Regions from separate parts of the Lelliottia sp. genome, predicted to be linked through region 2. Evidence: predicted binding sites of a transcription regulator. Region 2 holds the regulator's gene; each other region holds the start of a gene.
The links. Region 2 encodes PurR, which represses purine synthesis genes. Its sites were predicted from a motif close to CANGCAAACGTTTGCNTG; they were not measured.
Positions count from the first base shown of each region.

Region 1: a site for PurR is predicted at 2,575-2,592, ahead of purE (5-(carboxyamino)imidazole ribonucleotide mutase). Genes of this name have one in related genera too.
Region 3: a site for PurR is predicted at 3,230-3,247, ahead of ACKI5T_RS02295 (NCS2 family permease). Genes of this name have one in related genera too.
Region 4: a site for PurR is predicted at 2,052-2,069, ahead of purM (phosphoribosylformylglycinamidine cyclo-ligase). Genes of this name have one in related genera too.

Region 1 covers NZ_JAZQNX010000005.1:225,680-230,571, reverse strand. The annotation lists gene mnmH (tRNA 2-selenouridine(34) synthase MnmH) at 1-758, opposite strand, end outside; gene purK (5-(carboxyamino)imidazole ribonucleotide synthase) at 932-1,999, opposite strand; gene purE (5-(carboxyamino)imidazole ribonucleotide mutase) at 1,996-2,505, opposite strand; gene lpxH (UDP-2,3-diacylglucosamine diphosphatase) at 2,622-3,344, opposite strand; gene ppiB (peptidylprolyl isomerase B) at 3,348-3,842, opposite strand; gene cysS (cysteine--tRNA ligase) at 4,016-4,892, shown strand, end outside.
Region 2 covers NZ_JAZQNX010000001.1:174,945-179,836, forward strand. The annotation lists gene ACKI5T_RS00925 (MFS transporter) at 1-652, opposite strand, end outside; gene ACKI5T_RS00930 (YnhF family membrane protein) at 817-906, opposite strand; gene purR (HTH-type transcriptional repressor PurR) at 1,203-2,228, shown strand; gene punR (DNA-binding transcriptional activator PunR) at 2,247-3,158, opposite strand; gene punC (purine nucleoside transporter PunC) at 3,271-4,476, shown strand; gene cfa (cyclopropane fatty acyl phospholipid synthase) at 4,768-4,892, shown strand, end outside.
Region 3 covers NZ_JAZQNX010000004.1:47,168-52,059, reverse strand. The annotation lists gene pstA (phosphate ABC transporter permease PstA) at 1-719, shown strand, start outside; gene pstB (phosphate ABC transporter ATP-binding protein PstB) at 766-1,539, shown strand; gene phoU (phosphate signaling complex protein PhoU) at 1,677-2,402, shown strand; gene yieH (6-phosphogluconate phosphatase) at 2,516-3,181, opposite strand; gene ACKI5T_RS02295 (NCS2 family permease) at 3,349-4,686, shown strand; gene ACKI5T_RS02290 (NADPH-dependent FMN reductase) at 4,772-4,892, opposite strand, start outside.
Region 4 covers NZ_JAZQNX010000008.1:101,127-106,018, forward strand. The annotation lists gene ppk1 (polyphosphate kinase 1) at 1-104, opposite strand, end outside; gene purN (phosphoribosylglycinamide formyltransferase) at 314-955, opposite strand; gene purM (phosphoribosylformylglycinamidine cyclo-ligase) at 952-1,989, opposite strand; gene ACKI5T_RS05360 (6-phospho-beta-glucosidase) at 2,267-3,697, shown strand; gene upp (uracil phosphoribosyltransferase) at 3,881-4,507, shown strand; gene uraA (uracil permease) at 4,595-4,892, shown strand, end outside.

The DNA of each region.
Region 1 (4,892 bases), on a different contig from region 2:
CGCTCGAAATACTCCTCGCGCAAACGCTCAAGACGTACCTCGAAGGGATCCTCTACCACCGCAATCATTGACTGCGCCATACGTTCACGCAGACATTCCGGCAAATGGTTAGAGCCGATCATCCGCCCTTCGTCTTCAAGCACCCAGCGGGCCGCATCTTTCTTTAGCAGATCAACCGCGAGATGATTTTCAAACGTGGCTTGTGATAGCTGAGGCTGCAGCGTGCGACCGAACGATGAGCCGCGATGATGCGCCAGCCCTTCGAGATCAATCCCGTCGGGATGCTGTTTTACCAGCGACGTTTTTCCACTTCCCGTGCAGCCGCCAATCAGCACCATCGGCTTTTGCACCTGCGCGTCGGTCGCCTGAATCGCCGCCTGGCGCAGCGCCTTGTAGCCGCCCGCGATCAACGGATAATCAATCCCGGTCTCTTTCACCCACGCCTGCGTGATGTGCGAGCGTTGGCCGCCGCGTGCGCAGCAAAAATAGCCGTGCGGATTTGCCAGACAGATTTCGCGCCAGGCGTGAATACGCTGTTCGCGGGTTTCACCGTTCACCAGACGATGGCCGAGCGCGAGCGCGGCTTCTGGTCCCTGATGTTTATAGCAGGTCCCTACGGCAGCGCGTTCGGTGTCGTTCATCAGCGGGAGGTTGAGTGCCGCAGGCATCGCGCCCTGCGCAAATTCGACGGGCGCGCGCACGTCAATTAAAGGGGTATCGTTCGCGAGGATCGCGCGATAGTCGGTCCCATCGTTCATGATGAATTCCTGAGGAAAGCAAAATAGCAATGGGCGGGGATTGTACGCCGGGGAAAGGGAAGGTCAACTTACCCGTCATTTTCCGCGTTTCATAGGCGTGGGCTGCGCTCGCTCACCCCGGTCACTGCGACCGGGGATTCACTTCTGAAATGCGCAAGATTTAGGGTAGCGGACTAGTTAAGCTTACTCTGCGCCCAGGCAATGCCGCTGGCGTATTCTGGCGGCAACAGGGGAACGATGGCTTCCAGCGTGGCGCTCAGACGATCCTTATCGTCATCGTTGAGGTTCAGGTGACCGACTTTACGTCCTTCACGCACCTCTTTGTCATACCAGTGCAGATGAACCAGCGGCAGCTTCAGCCAGTCGTAGTTCAGCGCGGTGCCAATCAGATTGATCATCACCGACGGGCTGTTCACCACCGGCTGCGGCAGTGGCAAGTCGGTAATCGCCCGCAGATGCAATTCGAACTGGCTGATGGACGCGCCGTTTTGCGTCCAGTGCCCGCTGTTGTGCACGCGCGGAGCAAGCTCATTAATCAGCAAACCCGCAGGGGTGATAAAGCATTCCATCGCCATAACACCCACGTAACCCAGCTCTTGCATGATGGCTGAGAGCATGGCTTCTGCCTGCGCTTGCTGCCCGGCATCGGCGTGCGGGAATACGACGCTGGTGCGCAGAATACCGTCCTGATGCAGGTTGTGCGTCAGTGGGTAAAAAACTGTGCTGCCGTCATGCGCACGCGCGCCAACCAGCGAGACTTCACCGCTAAAATTGATGCCCTTTTCAACGATACATTCACCGTAGCAATCCGTCGGCAGTTCTGCGGTTTCGTGCTGGCGCAAACGCCACTGGCCGCGTCCGTCGTAGCCGCCCGTGCGGCGTTTCACGATAGCCAGGTCGCCCAACTTATCGAAAACGGCAGGCCATTCGCTTTCACTCGCGAGCAATTGCCACGGCGCGGTGGCGAGATTCAGCTTATCGAACAGCTGCTTTTGCGTCAGACGGTCAGCAATAATGGGGAAGACATCGCGGTTAACAAAGGCGTTGTGACGCGCCAGTTCACGCGTTAATGCAGTTTCGGGCCAGCGCTCAATTTCAGCGGTGATGACGCTTTGCTGAAAGGGCACGGCTTCAGGTTCTGCATCCAACCCAACGGGCCAGACGGCGATACCCAGCGGTTCACCCGCCTGACGCAGCATTCGACCCAACTGACCGTTACCGAGAACGCAAACTTGTTTCATGCTGCACCTCGCGGGTCTGGGTTTTCCAGCACCTCGTCGGTCTGCGATTGGCGCCATTCCACCAGGCGCTGATGCAAGGCTTTGTCGTGGGTCGCCAGAATTTGTGCCGCCAGCAGAGCTGCATTCGCCGCGCCCGCTTTACCAATCGCCAGCGTACCGACCGGAATGCCGCGTGGCATCTGGACAATGGAGTAAAGGCTGTCGACGCCGCTCAGGGCTGCGCTTTGCACCGGTACGCCGAGAACCGGCACCAGCGTTTTGGCGGCAATCATGCCGGGCAGGTGTGCTGCACCGCCCGCACCGGCAATAATCACCTGATAGCCGTTCTCTTCTGCGCCTTCGGCGAAGCTGAACAGTTTATCGGGGGTGCGGTGCGCGGAGACCACTTCAACGTGGTGCGGAACGTTCAGGATTTCGAAGATTTCGGCGGCAAACTGCATGGTAGCCCAGTCGCTTTTGGACCCCATCACGATGGCGACACGCGCCGGATTATTGCGGGAGGACATGCGTCTTAAAACTCCTGTGGTGCGGAACACACTGCTTTTAGGGCACAGAGAATAGCATGATATACAGGCAAGGAAAACGGTTGCGTCACCGGAATGGCGGCAAAAAGGCGAGTTGATTAAAACGGAAACTGGATGAGTTCTACGCCTTCTGGCGAGACTTTTACCATCGATCCTTCGTTGTGCCAGGCACCCAATACAACGCGATGCGCAGGTTCGCCGTTGGCGGTGAGTTGATGCACGTCCGGGCGATGGGTGTGACCATGAATTAACCACTGCACGCGATGTTTTTCCATCACCTCAACGACCGCTTGTGGGTTGACGTCCATGATCGTCATGGATTTGCTGCTGTTTGCTGCTTTACTGCCCGCACGCATTTTGGCGGCGATACGGTTGCGGATAAACAGCGGCAGGGCCAGAAATAGAGTTTGAATCCAGGGCGTGTGGACTTTAGCGCGAAACGCCAGATAGCCCGTGTCGTCGGTGCAAAGCGTGTCGCCGTGCATAATCAGGACGTTGCGGCCATATAATTCGAGCACGTTTTCGTCGGGCAACAACGTCATGCCGCTTTCGCGAGCGAAGCGTTTGCCGATCAGAAAATCGCGATTGCCGTGAATGAAATAGCAGGGAACGCCGGAATCGACCAGGGCTTTGATCGCCGCAGCCATATCACGGTGCAGGGGATTCGGGTCGTCGTCGCCAATCCAGGCCTCAAACAAATCGCCCAGAATGTACAGGGCGTCCGCTGAAAGCGCTTCAGCCTGTAAAAAATGCAGAAAACCGGCGGTGATCGCCGGTTCTTCTGTTTGCAGATGCAGATCCGCAATAAAGAGTGTCGCCACCAATTACTCGCTGACAGTCACGCTTGTAATGATAACGTCTTCTTTTGGAACGTCCTGATGCATACCGCTGCGGCCTGTAGAAACGCCTTTGATCTTCTCAACAACGTCCATACCTTCAACCACTTCTGCGAACACGCAATAACCCCAACCTTGCAGATTCTCGCCGGAGAAGTTCAGGAAGTCGTTGTCTGCAACGTTGATGAAGAACTGTGCAGTTGCAGAGTGCGGAGCCTGAGTACGGGCCATTGCCAGCGTACCGCGGGTGTTTTTCAGACCGTTATTCGCTTCGTTTTTGATCGCTTCTTTGGTGTCTTTCTGGATCATGCCAGGTTCGAAACCGCCGCCCTGGATCATAAAGCCGTTAATCACACGGTGGAAAATCGTGTTGTTGTAGAAGCCTTCGCGACAGTAGTCCAGGAAGTTTTTAACTGTTTCAGGCGCTTTATCATCAAAAGTTTTGACGACGATATCGCCATGATTAGTGTGGAAAGTAACCATTTTTTCATCCTGTTCCGTTATAGTGGTGCTTCGACCCATATAAGGGTCACATATAGGGGCTTGTTATAGCATAACCGCAGGATGCGATCACCTTGCAATGCGTGCTGATCCTATCCCGAATTATAGGTATTATACGGTCTTTACGATCCACACACGTTTACATGGAATCTTTGATGTTAAAAATCTTTAATACTCTGACGCGCCAAAAAGAGGAATTCAAACCTATTCATGCCGGGGAAGTCGGCATGTACGTGTGTGGTATTACCGTCTACGATCTCTGTCACATTGGTCATGGCCGTACCTTCGTCTCATTCGACGTGGTTTCTCGCTACCTGCGTTTCTTAGGTTACACCCTGAAGTACGTGCGTAATATCACCGATATTGATGATAAAATCATTAAACGCGCTAATGAAAATGGTGAAAGCTTTGTCGCGCTGGTGGATCGCATGATCGCCGAAATGCACAAAGATTTTGATGCATTAAATATTCTGCGTCCGGACAGCGAACCGCGTGCGACCCACCATATTCATGAAATTATCGAGATCACCGAAAAGCTCATTGAGCGCGGTCATGCGTATGTGGCCAGCAACGGCGACGTGATGTTCTCGGTGCCAACCGATCCAGGTTACGGTCAGCTTTCACGTCAGGATCTTGAGCAACTTCAGGCTGGCGCGCGCGTCGATGTCGTCGACGTTAAACGTAATCCGATGGACTTTGTACTGTGGAAAATGTCCAAAGAAGGTGAGCCGAGCTGGCCATCGCCATGGGGTGAAGGGCGTCCGGGCTGGCACATCGAGTGCTCAGCGATGAACTGCAAACAGCTAGGTAACCATTTCGACATTCACGGCGGCGGTTCTGACCTGATGTTCCCGCACCATGAGAACGAAATTGCGCAGTCTACCTGCGCGCACGGCGGCGAGTACGTTAATTACTGGATGCACTCCGGTATGGTGATGGTCGATCGCGAGAAGATGTCCAAATCGCTGGATAACTTCTTCACTGTGCGTGACGTGCTGAAATATTACGATGCCGAAACGGTGCGTTATTTCC
Region 2 (4,892 bases):
ACATGGCTCCAGCGCCCAGCACCGTCGTCAACAGCGCTGACAGCACCTGCGGGCGGAGCAGAACCGACAGCTCTTTGCGTACGTCCGGACGCTCGCCTGCCCCACCTTTCGGCAACGAGAAGAACAGCGCGATCATCGCCACGACACCCAGCATCGCTGTGGCGAGGAACGACATACGCCAGCCGATGACTTCACCCAGCCAGGTCGCCGCCGGCACGCCGCCAATATTCGCTATCGTGAGCCCCATAAACATCGTGGCGACCGCGCTGGCCTGCTTGTGCTTAGGCACTACGCTCGCGGCCACCACCGACCCCAGGCCAAAGAATGCGCCATGATTGAGGCTGGTCAAAATGCGCGACAACAGGAGGGTGGTGTAGTCCGGAGAGAGTGCCGAAAGCACATTCCCCAATGTGAAAATGGCCATCAGGAAAATAAGCGCATTTCGACGCGCGCGATGCGAAAGCAGTAACGTCATCAAAGGCGCACCGATCATCACGCCAATGGCATAAGCACTGATCAGCATTCCCGCCGCAGGAATAGAAACATCCATCCCTTTAGCAATAACCGGTAGCAGCCCCATTGGGGAGAACTCGGTGGTGCCAATCCCAAATGCGCCAATCGCGAGGGCCAGCAGTGGAAAATTGATTTTCATTCATTAACTCCGGAAACCGTGTCATTACGCGACACAGAAAAAACATGTCGAAAGCATGACAGCAATCACAAAAAATGAGAAGTTAACAAATTGGCAAAAGATTATTGTCGGGAGAGTAACAATCGAAGGAAGAAAACGAGGGAGAAGGCTCTCCCCCGCCTGAATCAGTGCAGAATAGCCGTAAAACTTGCCGCAACAATCAAACCCAGCACGATAATCGTGGTCGTTAACGAAAACTTAAGATCGGTATTCATCAATTTTTCTCCTTTTAATCCCCACATGAAAAGTGAGCTTGCTCATTTTTACACAGTTTCGCTCAAAAATCTTCCTCGATTTAGGCTCATAACCGTTTTTGCGCTTCCCCTTTTCATCAAGATAGGACAAAATTCCACGCTAAATTTATAAGCGTACCGGCCACTGACCCCCTCCTGACGTCCTGTGTCGTTTTCCCGGCGTATCGCAATTCAATTTGCGAGATTAGGGTGAGAGAAGGCAAACGTTTACCTCTCAATTTATCAGGAGCTTAGGATATGGTCTGGAGTGACAGCTAATGGCAACAATTAAAGATGTAGCGAAACGCGCAAACGTTTCCACTACAACCGTATCACATGTAATTAACAAAACCCGTTTCGTGGCGGAAGAGACGCGCAACGCCGTTTGGGCCGCAATCAAAGAATTGCACTACTCCCCTAGCGCCGTGGCTCGCAGCTTGAAAGTAAATCACACCAAGTCGATTGGTCTGCTGGCGACCAGCAGCGAAGCCGCCTATTTCGCCGAAATTATCGAGGCAGTAGAAAAAAACTGCTTCCAGAAAGGCTATACCCTGATTCTGGGAAATGCCTGGAACAGCCAGGAAAAACAGCGCGCTTACCTGTCGATGTTGGCGCAAAAGCGCGTCGATGGCCTGTTGGTCATGTGTTCTGAATACCCTGAATCCGTGCTGTCGATGCTGGAAGAGTACCGTCATATCCCGATGGTGGTGATGGATTGGGGCGATACGCGCGCTGATTTTACCGATTCCGTCAACGATAACGCCTTTGAAGGCGGGTACATGGCTGGCCGTTACCTGATTGAACGCGGTCATCGCGAGATTGGTGTCATCCCCGGTCCGCTGGAGCGTAATACCGGTGCAGGCCGCCTGGCGGGCTTTATGAAAGCCATGGAAGAAGCGCTGATTACCGTTCCGGAAAACTGGATTGTCCAGGGTGACTTTGAACCGGAATCAGGCTACCGCGCAATGCAGCAGATCGTTTCGCAGCCGCATCGTCCGACTGCCGTATTCTGTGGCGGTGATATTATGGCAATGGGCGCGCTTTGCGCCGCCGATGAGCTTGGTTTGCGCGTCCCGCAGGATATTTCCGTGATCGGGTATGATAACGTGCGCAACGCTCGCTACTTTACTCCCGCGCTGACGACGATTCACCAGCCGAAAGACTCTTTGGGTGAAACGGCATTCAACATGCTGATGGATCGTATCGTCAGCAAACGTGAAGAGTCTCAATCAATTGAAGTCCATCCGCGCCTGATTGAACGTCGCTCCGTCGCTGACGGTCCGTTCCGCGATTACCGTCGTTAATCGTTTCTACGGGGCCGGTTATTCCGGCTCCCGTAACCACTCTCTGTTCAACGTTTCGCTATCCCCCAAATAATCCAGCAGCCAGGCCAGCGCAGGAGACATATCGTTTTGCTGCCATGTCAGGCAGCAGGCCGCATCCGGGAACGGATTTTCAAGCTCAAGCGCCACCCATTCTCCGCGATCAATCCGTGGACGCGCGAAATGTACGGGCACCATCCCCACACACAGCCCAGCCGACAAACAGGTTGCCGATGATTCCCAGTCTGGCGCGACGACCCGCCGCTGGTTATCAAGCAGCCAGGTGATGCGTTTTGGCAGCGAGCGCGACGTATCCTCCATCACCAGCGACGGCCAGTTGCGCAACACGTCGTCACTCAGCGGCCCGTCCATCGCAGCCAGAGGATGATCGCTTGCCACCACGCAGCTCCAGCTCAGCGTTCCCATATCCCTAAAGGCGTAACGCCCCCCGACGGGAATGGCCTGCGTCGCGCCGATCGCCATCTCCACCCTGCCGTCCGATAGCGCATCCCATACGCCATTAAACACTTCCTGGGACACGCGAAGTTCTACATCTGAGAAATGCCGGTAGAAATCAACCACCATCTGCCGCGTCCGTTCAGGTTTTACGATGTTATCCACCGCAATAGAAAGATGACCGCGCCAGCCATTGGCAATCTGCTGGCACTGTTCACGCGTGATCATCATTTTTTTGATAACAGATCGGCCTTCTTTCAAAAACCATACGCCAGCGGGGGTCAGAACGACATCGCGATGACGGCGTTCGAACAGCGGTACCGCCAGCCACTCCTCCATCTGACGCACCGTATAGCTTACGGCAGAAGGTACGCGATGCAGTTCCTGCGCGGCTCCGCTAAAGCTGCCATTTCGGGCGACAGCATCCACGACTTCTAAAGAATATTCAGACCACATTTTTTGCCTGCAAAATTTTTGAACGCAACCGCCAAATATTAGCGTTTCACAAGCCAGATTGCACTCCCTACAATCTGCGCCAATGTACACCTGCTTTCATTAGGAAATAACAATGCAACCCAACAAAGGATTCTTAGTCTGGCTCGGCGGTTTGAGCGTGCTGGGCTTTTTGGCTACCGACATGTATCTGCCGGCGTTTGCCGCGATGCAGCAAGATTTGCAGACACCTGCTGCCGCGATCAGCGCCAGCCTCAGCGTATTCCTGGCCGGTTTTGCGCTTGCACAACTGTTGTGGGGACCGCTCTCTGACCGTTATGGTCGCAAGCCTATTCTTCTTCTTGGCTTAACTATTTTTGCGCTGGGTTGTCTGGGCATGCTGTGGGTGCGCGATGCAACCTGGCTGCTGGTACTGCGCTTTGTACAGGCGTTTGGCGTGTGTGCTGCTGCCGTGACCTGGCAGGCGCTGGTCACCGACTATTATCCCGCATCGCGCGTTAACCGCATTTTTGCGACCATCATGCCGCTCGTGGGGCTTTCGCCGGCCCTGGCTCCGCTGATCGGGAGCTGGATTCTGGTGCATTTTGACTGGCAGGCGATCTTTGCCACGCTGTTTATCATCACCCTGGTTCTGATGCTGCCCGCTTTTGCGCTCAAACCCGCTCAAGCCAAACCAGTCGAGAACAATGCGGCTCGCGTCACCTTTATGTCACTGCTGCGTTCCCGCGCTTATCGCGGAAATGTGCTGATTTACGCGGCCTGTTCCGCCAGCTTCTTTGCCTGGCTCACCGGGTCACCGTTCATTTTGCACGACATGGGTTACACCCCTGCAGTGATTGGCCTGAGCTACGTGCCGCAGACCATCGCTTTCCTGGTCGGTGGTTATGGCTGTCGCGCAGCGCTGCAAAAATGGGAGGGTCAAAAGATGCTGCCCTGGCTGCTGGTGCTGTACGCCCTGAGCGTCATCGGCACCTGGGCTGTCGGGTTTATTCCAAACGTCGGCCTGGCTGAAATCTTAATCCCGTTCTGCGTGATGGCCGTCGCTAACGGTGCTATCTATCCGATCGTGGTTGCCCAGGCGTTGCGTCCGTTCCCTCATGCGACAGGTCGTGCTGCGGCGTTACAAAACACGCTGCAACTGGGTCTGTGTTTCCTCTCAAGCCTGATTGTCTCGGCGTTGATCGCCACGCCGCTGATGACGACCACCAGCGTGATGCTGGTGACGGTCGCGCTTGCTGCACTCGGTTATCGCATGCAAGTTTCGGCAACTGAAAACACGCCAAATGGAACGCCGATAGAATCGTCGCAAGCATCGTCGTGAACGTAATTATGTGATTTATGCGTGATTAGGCTGCTAACAACTTTCAGTTGAATGCGTAATTTTTGAAGCCTATACTAAATTTGGTTCATATAAATACGATAAATACTCTCTGTTAACGGGAGCCGGAGTGCTCCCGTTTTACCATGGAAGGCTTTTCGGCAAGGGTTATCTCCCTTCCTCTGTTCTACGTCGGATACTAGCCTTACGGATAATTCCGTGAGACTTCTCACAAACCATAAAAAGCGGCTACGCTGTTTGAAGGTTCTGATCACATCAGGTGATGGAGAAGCTATGAGTTCATCGTGCATAGAAGAAGTCAGCCTTCGGGACGACAATTGGTCCCGAATCGTCAGTGAGTTATTGAGTCGTGCGGGCATTACCGTCAACGGGCCTGCCCCTTCTGATATCCAGGTCAA
Region 3 (4,892 bases), on a different contig from region 2:
ACGGGATGTCGATTGCGCTGTTCACCGAGATGACGCCGCCGCCAAATACTGCGGGTGGTGGGCTGGCAAACGCCCTGGCAGGCAGTGGCATGCTGATCTTCTGGGCGACCGTTGTCGGAACGCCTCTCGGTATCATGGCGGGGATTTATCTGGCGGAATATGGCCGTAAATCCTGGGTCGCTGAGGTGATTCGTTTCATCAACGATATTCTGCTTTCCGCGCCGTCTATTGTGGTCGGCCTGTTCGTCTACACCATTGTGGTCGCGCAGATGGAGCATTTCTCTGGCTGGGCGGGCGTGATTGCGCTGGCGCTGCTGCAAGTGCCTATCGTTATCCGTACGACCGAGAACATGCTGAAACTGGTGCCGGACAGCCTGCGTGAAGCGGCTTATGCGCTGGGTACACCGAAATGGAAGATGATCTCCGCGATTACGCTGAAAGCATCAGTCTCCGGGATCATGACCGGTATCCTGCTGGCGATTGCGCGTATCGCAGGCGAAACCGCGCCGCTGCTGTTTACCGCGCTTTCGAACCAGTTCTGGAGCACCGACATGATGCAGCCCATCGCTAACCTGCCGGTCACCATCTTTAAATTTGCGATGAGCCCGTTTGCCGAGTGGCAACAACTGGCCTGGGCAGGGGTGTTAATTATCACCCTGTGCGTACTGTTGCTGAACATTCTGGCGCGCGTCATTTTCGCGAAACAGAAACACGGTTAATTTTTACGGCGCGGCATCACGCGGCGCCGAATGAGGAAATGAGTCAATGAGTATGGTTGATACTGCACCGGGTAAGATTCAGGTTCGTGATTTGAACTTCTACTACGGTAAATTCCATGCACTGAAAAACATCAACCTGGATATTGCCAAAAACCAGGTGACGGCATTTATCGGTCCATCAGGCTGTGGCAAATCCACCCTGCTGCGTACCTTTAACAAAATGTACTCACTCTATCCGGAGCAGCGTGCGGAAGGCGAAATTCTGCTGGATGGCGACAACATTCTGACCAATACCCAGGATATCGCGCTGCTGCGTGCCAAAGTGGGCATGGTATTCCAGAAACCGACGCCGTTCCCGATGTCCATTTACGACAACATTGCCTTTGGCGTGCGCCTGTTCGAAAAGCTGTCTCGCGCCGATATGGACGAGCGCGTGCAGTGGGCGTTGACCAAGGCCGCACTCTGGAACGAAACCAAAGATAAGTTACACCAGAGCGGATATTCTCTCTCAGGGGGTCAGCAGCAGCGTTTATGTATCGCGCGCGGTATCGCGATCCGCCCGGAAGTGCTACTGCTCGATGAGCCATGTTCAGCACTGGATCCTATCTCCACGGGTCGTATTGAAGAGTTGATCACCGAGCTGAAGCAAGATTACACCGTGGTAATTGTCACCCATAACATGCAGCAGGCTGCGCGGTGTTCAGACCATACGGCATTTATGTACCTGGGCGAATTGATTGAGTTCAGCAACACGGACGATCTGTTCACCAAGCCCGCCAAAAAACAAACAGAAGACTACATTACCGGTCGTTACGGCTGATATGTCCTTCATCTTTTAGGCTGTACCCGCGTTGGCGGCCTTTGCTTACCCCGGTCACGTAGAGAACTACGCTTTCGGGGGTTTGCTCAGTTGCCGCCCTGTTGCAGCCAGAAATATTTTGGGCATCTGGAGGAATGATGGACAATCTCAACCTTAATAAACACATTTCCGGTCAGTTTAACGCCGAGCTGGAAAGCATTCGCACTCAGGTCATGACCATGGGTGGCATGGTGGAGCAGCAGCTTTCTGATGCGATTACCGCGATGCACAATCAGGACAGCGAGCTGGCGAAGCGCGTGGTCGAAGGCGACAAAAACGTCAACATGATGGAAGTCGCGATCGACGAAGCCTGCGTGCGCATTATTGCGAAACGTCAGCCGACGGCGAGCGACCTGCGTCTGGTGATGGCGATCATCAAAACCATCGCTGAACTGGAACGTATTGGCGACGTGGCCGATAAAATCTGCCGCACGGCGCTGGAGAAATTCTCTCACCAGCACCAACCGCTGCTGGTCAGTCTGGAGTCGCTGGGCCGCCACACCGTGCAAATGCTGCATGATGTGCTGGATGCCTTTGCGCGTATGGATCTGGATGAAGCGGTGCGTATCTACCGTGAAGACAAGAAAGTCGACCAGGAATATGAAGGCATTGTGCGTCAGTTGATGACCTACATGATGGAAGATCCGCGCACCATTCCAAGCGTCCTGACCGCGCTGTTCTGCGCCCGCTCTATCGAGCGTATCGGCGATCGTTGTCAGAACATTTGCGAATACATCTTCTACTTCGTGAAGGGACAAGATTTCCGTCATGTCGGCGGCGATGAGCTGGACAAACTGCTGGCAGGTAGCGATCCGAAAGAGTGATGTTGACCTAACCCTCTCCCACCGGGAGAGGGAAGGTTTCGCGACGTTCCCTCAATCACTGCGCGTTTCGCTTTTCTCCCTCTCCTTTGGGAGAGGGTTGGGGTCAGGGAAACTTAGCGGGTAATCTTCCATCCACGCGCTTTCCACAATTCAGGCAGTTGCGCTAAATCGGTAAACGTCGTGACTTTCGGATGGTCAATCGGCTTGTTATGCGGATCGGCGCAGAAGTAAAACACCTCCATTCCCGCATCAATCCCCGACTGCGCGCCCGCGCTGGAATCGTCCACCAGAATACAGTTCTCCACGTTCACATTCATCGCTTTCGCCGCATGGAACATCAACGCAGGATCGGGCTTCCAGCGCTGGATATCGTAACCGCTGAACAGTTTTTCCGGGAAGTGATGCAACATCTTCAGTTTGCCGAGAGAGTGCTGCATTTTGGTGACCGGGCCGTTAGACACTACGCACATCGGTACCGCCATGGAATCCAGCAGCGCGTTTGCGCCCGCGATGACGTCCAGTTCCGAGTCGAAGAGGCGTGCGACCTCGGCGCGGTAAACAGGCTCTAAGTCCGCTTTCGCAAGACTGACGCCGTGCTCGGCGTTGATGATGTCAATAATCTCGTAAAGCTTCACGCCCTTAAAGCGCTTAAAAATCTCTTCGAGATCGAGCGTAATGCCAAATTCCTGGAACATGCTGACATACGCGCGGGAACAAATGACCTCACTGTCGACCAGCGTACCGTCGCAGTCGAAAAATACCGCTTCAATCTCAGACATGCTTTTCCCTTTTAACAAGTTTAACGTTTACGTAATGCAGAATCACGAGACGCAATCGTTGCCGTATAAGCAAAATCAATGAAAAAAAGTATCCCGTAACCGCCCCTATTGTCGCATTTTGGTATAGGATAGCGACGAATTTTCCCTCCTATGTTCGGAAATTGATGATGAGTCAACAACACACTACCCAGACGTCTGGTCAGGGTTTGCTTGAGCGCGTGTTCAAATTGCGCGAGCACGGCACGACGGCACGCACCGAAGTGATCGCTGGTTTCACCACCTTCCTGACGATGGTGTATATCGTTTTTGTTAACCCGCAAATTTTGGGCGTTGCTGGCATGGATACCAGCGCCGTCTTCGTCACCACCTGTCTGATTGCTGCTCTCGGCAGTATTCTGATGGGCGTGTTTGCTAACCTCCCGGTAGCGTTGGCGCCGGCGATGGGTCTTAACGCCTTCTTCGCATTTGTCGTCGTACAGGCGATGGGTCTGCCGTGGCAAGTGGGGATGGGCGCCATCTTCTGGGGCGCTGTCGGCCTGTTGCTGCTGACCATTTTCCGTGTACGTTACTGGATGATTGCCAATATCCCGGTGAGCCTGCGCGTGGGGATTACCAGCGGTATCGGTTTATTCATCGGCATGATGGGTCTGAAAAACGCGGGCGTTATCGTCGCGAACCCAGAAACGCTGGTGAGCATTGGTAATCTGGCGTCTCACAGCGTTCTGCTGGGCGTGCTGGGCTTCTTTATCATCGCGATTCTGGCCTCCCGCAATATTCATGCGGCAGTACTGGTGTCTATCGTGGTGACCACGCTGCTGGGCTGGATGATGGGCGACGTGCAATATCATGGCATCGTCTCTGCACCACCGAGTGTGTCTAGCGTGATTGGCCACGTTGATCTGGCGGGGTCGTTTAACCTCGGCCTGGCGGGCGTGATTTTCTCCTTCATGCTGGTCAACCTGTTCGACTCCTCCGGGACGCTGATTGGCGTGACCGACAAAGCCGGTCTGGCAGATGAGAACGGCAAATTCCCGCGCATGAAACAGGCGCTGTTTGTGGATAGCGTGTCGTCTGTCGCGGGCTCATTTATCGGTACCTCGTCCGTTACCGCTTACATTGAGTCGTCGTCCGGCGTTTCCGTCGGTGGCCGTACCGGTTTGACGGCCGTTGTGGTGGGTCTTCTGTTCCTGCTGGTGATCTTCCTTTCGCCACTGGCGGGCATGGTGCCACCGTATGCAGCCGCAGGCGCGCTGATTTACGTGGGCGTGCTGATGACCTCTAGCCTGTCGCGCGTGAAGTGGGACGATTTAACCGAAGCGGTTCCGGCGTTTATTACCGCCGTGATGATGCCGTTCAGCTTCTCGATCACCGAAGGTATCGCGCTGGGCTTTATCTCTTACTGCGTGATGAAAATCGGTACAGGACGTTTGCGCGAGCTCAGCCCATGCGTTGTTGTCGTGGCGTTGCTGTTTGTACTGAAGATTGTGTTTATCGATGCACACTAAGTTGCCAGTGGTGTCAGGTGGCGCTTTGCTTTCCTGACCTACGATCTAAGTTCCCTCTCCCTGTGGGAGAGGGTTCGCACTTCTCTTATGCTTTAACCCGCTGAATATAATCCCCAAACGCGGTCAACTGACCGGTCAGATGATCCAGCGTGCTTTGATCGACCACTTCGCCCGTTTGCGTATCCACTTTATTCTGAATCACACCG
Region 4 (4,892 bases), on a different contig from region 2:
CGCTCAATCAGCGGGTTGCTCTTGTCAGCCGCTTCCTGAAGGACACGTTCGTTGAACGCTAACCAGCTTAGCTCTTTCTCGATGTATAACTTTTCCTGACCCATTACAACTTACACTCCGTTTCAATCACGGGACGCAGCAAATCCGTCTCGATTCTATTATGGCGAGCTTTGCCACGAGATGTCCAACTGTGCCAGAAAAGTATGACAGTAAACCGACCACGCAGCGTGAAAATTAGCGCTAAACCGTCTGATTATTTGCGGTTTTTACGAATGACAGGCAACAAAAAGCCGGCAATCGCCGGCTTGAATTATCATTCTTCTGAAGCATGCCCCTGAGGGGGCAGTTTTATACCATCCAGCCAGGCTGCGTTTTCACGCATCTCCAGGCGCCCATCGACGAACCAGCTCACCACAAGCGGGTAAATGGCATGTTCCTGCGCCTGAACGCGATCCGTGATGTCATCTTCATTGTCGCCATCAAACACCGGGACTTTGGCCTGCAGAATAACCGGCCCGCCATCCAGCTCGTCAGTGACAAAATGCACCGACGTACCATGTTCCTCATCACCGTTTTCCAGCACCTGACGGTGGGTATGCAGACCTGGATATTTTGGCAGAAGAGAAGGGTGGATGTTCAGCAGACGTCCGGAATAATGCGCGACAAACGCGGGGCTGAGAATTCGCATGTAGCCGGCGAGCACCACCACATCCGGTGCATAGGCGTCAATTTCCTGGACCAGTTCGCGGTCAAAGGCTTCGCGGCTGGCAAACTGAGACGCTTCAAGCGCGTGCGCGGGAATGTGCGCTTCGCGTGCGCGCTCAAGGCCGAACGCGTCGGCCTTGTTGCTGAAAACTGCGCGTAGGGTGCCATTAATCTGTTTCTGTTTGCAGGCATCAATGATTGCCTGCAAATTGCTTCCGTTACCGGAAATGAGCACCACTATATTTTTCATTCAATGACCACACGCTCGTCGGAATCAGATGCTTTGATGGTACCAATTTTCCACGCGTTTTCACCTTTCGCCGTCATCAGGGCGATGGCCTTATCCGCTTCGCTGGCAGGCAGGGCGATGAGCATCCCAACGCCGCAGTTGAAGGTGCGATACATCTCGTGCTGGCTCACGTTACCCGCCGTTTGCAGCCAGTTAAACACGGCTGGCCACTGCCATGAGGATTCGTCAATCACGGCCTGGGTGTTATCAGGAAGAACGCGTGGGATATTTTCCCAGAAGCCGCCACCGGTCAGGTGGGCGATGGCATGAACGTCAACGTTCTCAATCAGCTCAAGAATATTTTTCACGTAGATGCGGGTTGGCGCGAGCAAATGATCGGCCAGCGGCTTGCCTTCAAGCTCGGTGGTCTCTGGATCGGTTTCGCTTACTTCGAGTATTTTACGTACCAGCGAGTAACCGTTTGAGTGCGGGCCGCTGGATCCCAGCGCAATCAGCACATCGCCATCGGTCACTTTGCTGCCATCGATAATTTCTGATTTTTCTACCACGCCGACGCAGAATCCCGCGACGTCGTAATCTTCACCGTGGTACATCCCCGGCATTTCTGCCGTTTCACCACCGACCAGCGAACAGCCAGACTGCAGACAGCCTTCAGCGATACCAGTGATCACGCTTGCTGCGGTATCAACGTCGAGTTTGCCGGTGGCATAATAGTCGAGGAAGAAAAGCGGCTCTGCACCCTGTACGACCAGGTCGTTGACGCACATGGCGACCAAATCGATACCGATGGTGTCGTGGCGTTTAAGATCCATCGCCAGACGCAGTTTCGTTCCCACGCCGTCAGTGCCAGAAACCAGAACAGGTTCGCGATATTTTTGCGGCAGTGCACACAGTGCGCCGAATCCACCCAGACCGCCCATCACTTCAGGACGGCGGGTTTTTTTCACCACACCTTTGATTCGGTCAACCAGCGCATTACCTGCGTCAATATCAACACCGGCATCTTTGTAGCTGAGAGAAGTTTTGTTGGTCACGGCTCAAGTCCCCACGCGATTGCATTGCGATAGTAAGAAAAATCGGCGCAATTCTAACAGTCCAGGCAAACGTTTGCGAGCCTATTCTGCTGTCGTAAGAAGTCGCGGGAAATTTGCACATTTAACCCTGGGGCGCAGACAAAGTTGATACCGTTCACGAAAATGAAACCGGTTTCGGTAATGTGCTTGCAACGCTTTATGGCATTGCACATGATTTCACTGAAACCGGTTTCTGTAATGGTTTTTGCAGAACATAACGCAGAATGAGGGAAAAAGCATGCCAGGATTCAAAGAAGGTTTTCTGTGGGGTGGCGCGGTCGCGGCACATCAACTGGAAGGTGGCTGGAAAGAGGGCGGCAAGGGCGTGAGCGTCGCCGATGTGATGACGGTGGGGGCCCATGGCGTACCGCGTGAAATCACCAACGGCGTATTGCAGGGTAAAAACTACCCAAACCACGAAGCCATCGACTTTTACCATCGCTACAAAGAAGACATCAAACTTTTTGCCGAACTGGGCTTTAAATGTTTCCGTACCTCGATTGCCTGGACACGCCTCTTCCCAAACGGTGATGAGCTGGAACCCAATGAAGCCGGTTTGCAGTTCTATGACGATCTGTTCGACGAATGCCGGAAATACGGTATCGAGCCGGTGATTACCCTTTCTCACTTTGAGATGCCCTACCATCTGGTCACGGAATACGGCGGCTGGCGTAATCGCAAGCTGATCGATTTCTTTGTGCGTTTCGCAACGGTGGCGTTTGAGCGCTACCAGCACAAAGTGAAGTACTGGATGACGTTCAACGAGATCAACAATCAGGCTAACTTCCACGAAGATTTCGCGCCTTTTACCAACTCCGGTCTAAAGTATGAGCCGGGCGAAGATCGCGAGCCGGTGATGTTCCAGGCAGCGCATTATGAGCTGGTTGCCAGTGCGCTGGCAGTCAAAGCCGGACGTGGAATCAATCCGTCACTGCAAATCGGTTGCATGATCGCCATGTGCCCAATCTATCCGTTAAGCTGCGCGCCGAACGACATCATGATGGCGATGAACGCCATGCACCGCCGCTACTGGTTCACCGACGTGCATGTGCGTGGAAAATACCCTCAGCACTTGCTCAACTACTTTGAACGTCGCGGTTTTGAACTGGACATCACAGCCGACGATCTTGCCGCGCTGCAACAAGGCTGTGTGGATTACATCGGTTTCAGCTATTACATGTCTTTCGCCACCAAAGCGACGCCAGATAACCCGCAGCTGGACTACGACGAAAGCAAATCTCTGGTGTCCAATCCTTACGTGCAAAAATCTGACTGGGGCTGGCAGATCGATCCGGTTGGGCTGCGTTATTCCATGAACTGGTTCTGGGATCACTATCAGCTGCCGCTGTTTATCGTTGAAAACGGCTTCGGTGCCATCGACGTGCAGGAAAGTGACGGCACGGTGAACGATCAGTACCGCATTGATTATCTTGCCGCGCATATCAGCGAGATGAAAAAAGCCGTTGTCGAAGATGGTGTCGATCTGATGGGCTACACCCCGTGGGGTTGTATCGATCTGGTTTCTGCCGGAACTGGCGAGATGAAAAAACGGTACGGATTTATCTTCGTTGATAAAGATAACGAAGGTCACGGCACGCTTAAACGCAGCAAGAAAAAGTCTTTTGACTGGTATCAGAACGTGATCGCCACCAACGGCGAATCGCTCTAACCCGCATAAATGACGAATAAGCCCCGCAAAGCGGGGCTCTTTTTTGTCTTGATGTAGACTCAATATCGCAGTATTCATCACTTTGCTTGATCACCGTCAAGCAAGATGGGTATGGCGCACTCCGAAAAAAGCGGTATAATCCGGCGATTTTTTTTGCGGTAGCCACCTCAGAGGAGAATGAAAATGAAGATTGTGGAAGTGAAGCACCCACTCGTTAAACACAAGCTGGGCCTGATGCGTGAGCATGACATCAGCACGAAGCGTTTTCGCGAACTGGCCTCTGAAGTTGGAAGCTTACTGACTTACGAAGCAACCTCCGATCTGGCCACTGAAAAAGTGACCATCGAGGGCTGGAACGGCCCGGTTCAGGTTGAGCAGATCAAAGGTAAAAAAATTACCGTTGTGCCAATCCTGCGCGCAGGTCTGGGTATGATGGAAGGCGTGCTGGAGCACGTCCCGAGCGCGCGTATCAGCGTTGTCGGTATCTACCGTAACGAAGAAACCCTTGAGCCTGTTCCGTATTTCCAGAAGCTGGTTTCTAACATTGATGAGCGTATGGCGCTGGTGGTGGACCCTATGCTGGCAACCGGTGGTTCGATGATCGCGACTATCGACCTGCTGAAAAACGCAGGCTGTAACAGTATTAAAGTGCTGGTGCTGGTTGCGGCGCCAGAAGGTATCGCGGCGCTGGAAAAAGCGCACCCGGACGTTGAGCTGTATACCGCTTCTATCGACCAGGGTCTGAACGAGCACGGGTACATCATCCCGGGGCTTGGCGATGCCGGCGACAAGATTTTTGGTACGAAATAATCGAATAACGAATAAGAAGCCGACTTTGATAGTCGGCTTTTTTTTGAATAAAAACACCAACAACCAACAATACTTGAGGAAAACACTATGACGCGCCGTACTATCGGGGTGAGTGAAAGACCGCCGCTTTTGCAGACGATCCCGCTTAGTTTGCAGCACCTGTTTGCCATGTTTGGCGCAACCGTGCTGGTGCCAATCCTGTTTCACATCAACCCGGCCACCGTGCTGCTGTTCAATGGCGTCGGTACACTGCTTTATCTCTTCATCTGTAAAGGAAAAATCCCGGCTTATCTGGGGTCAAGCTTTGCGTTTATTTCGCCGGTTCTGCTGCTGTTGCCGTTAGGGTACGAAGTGGCTTTGGGCGGTTTCATCATGTGCGGCGCGC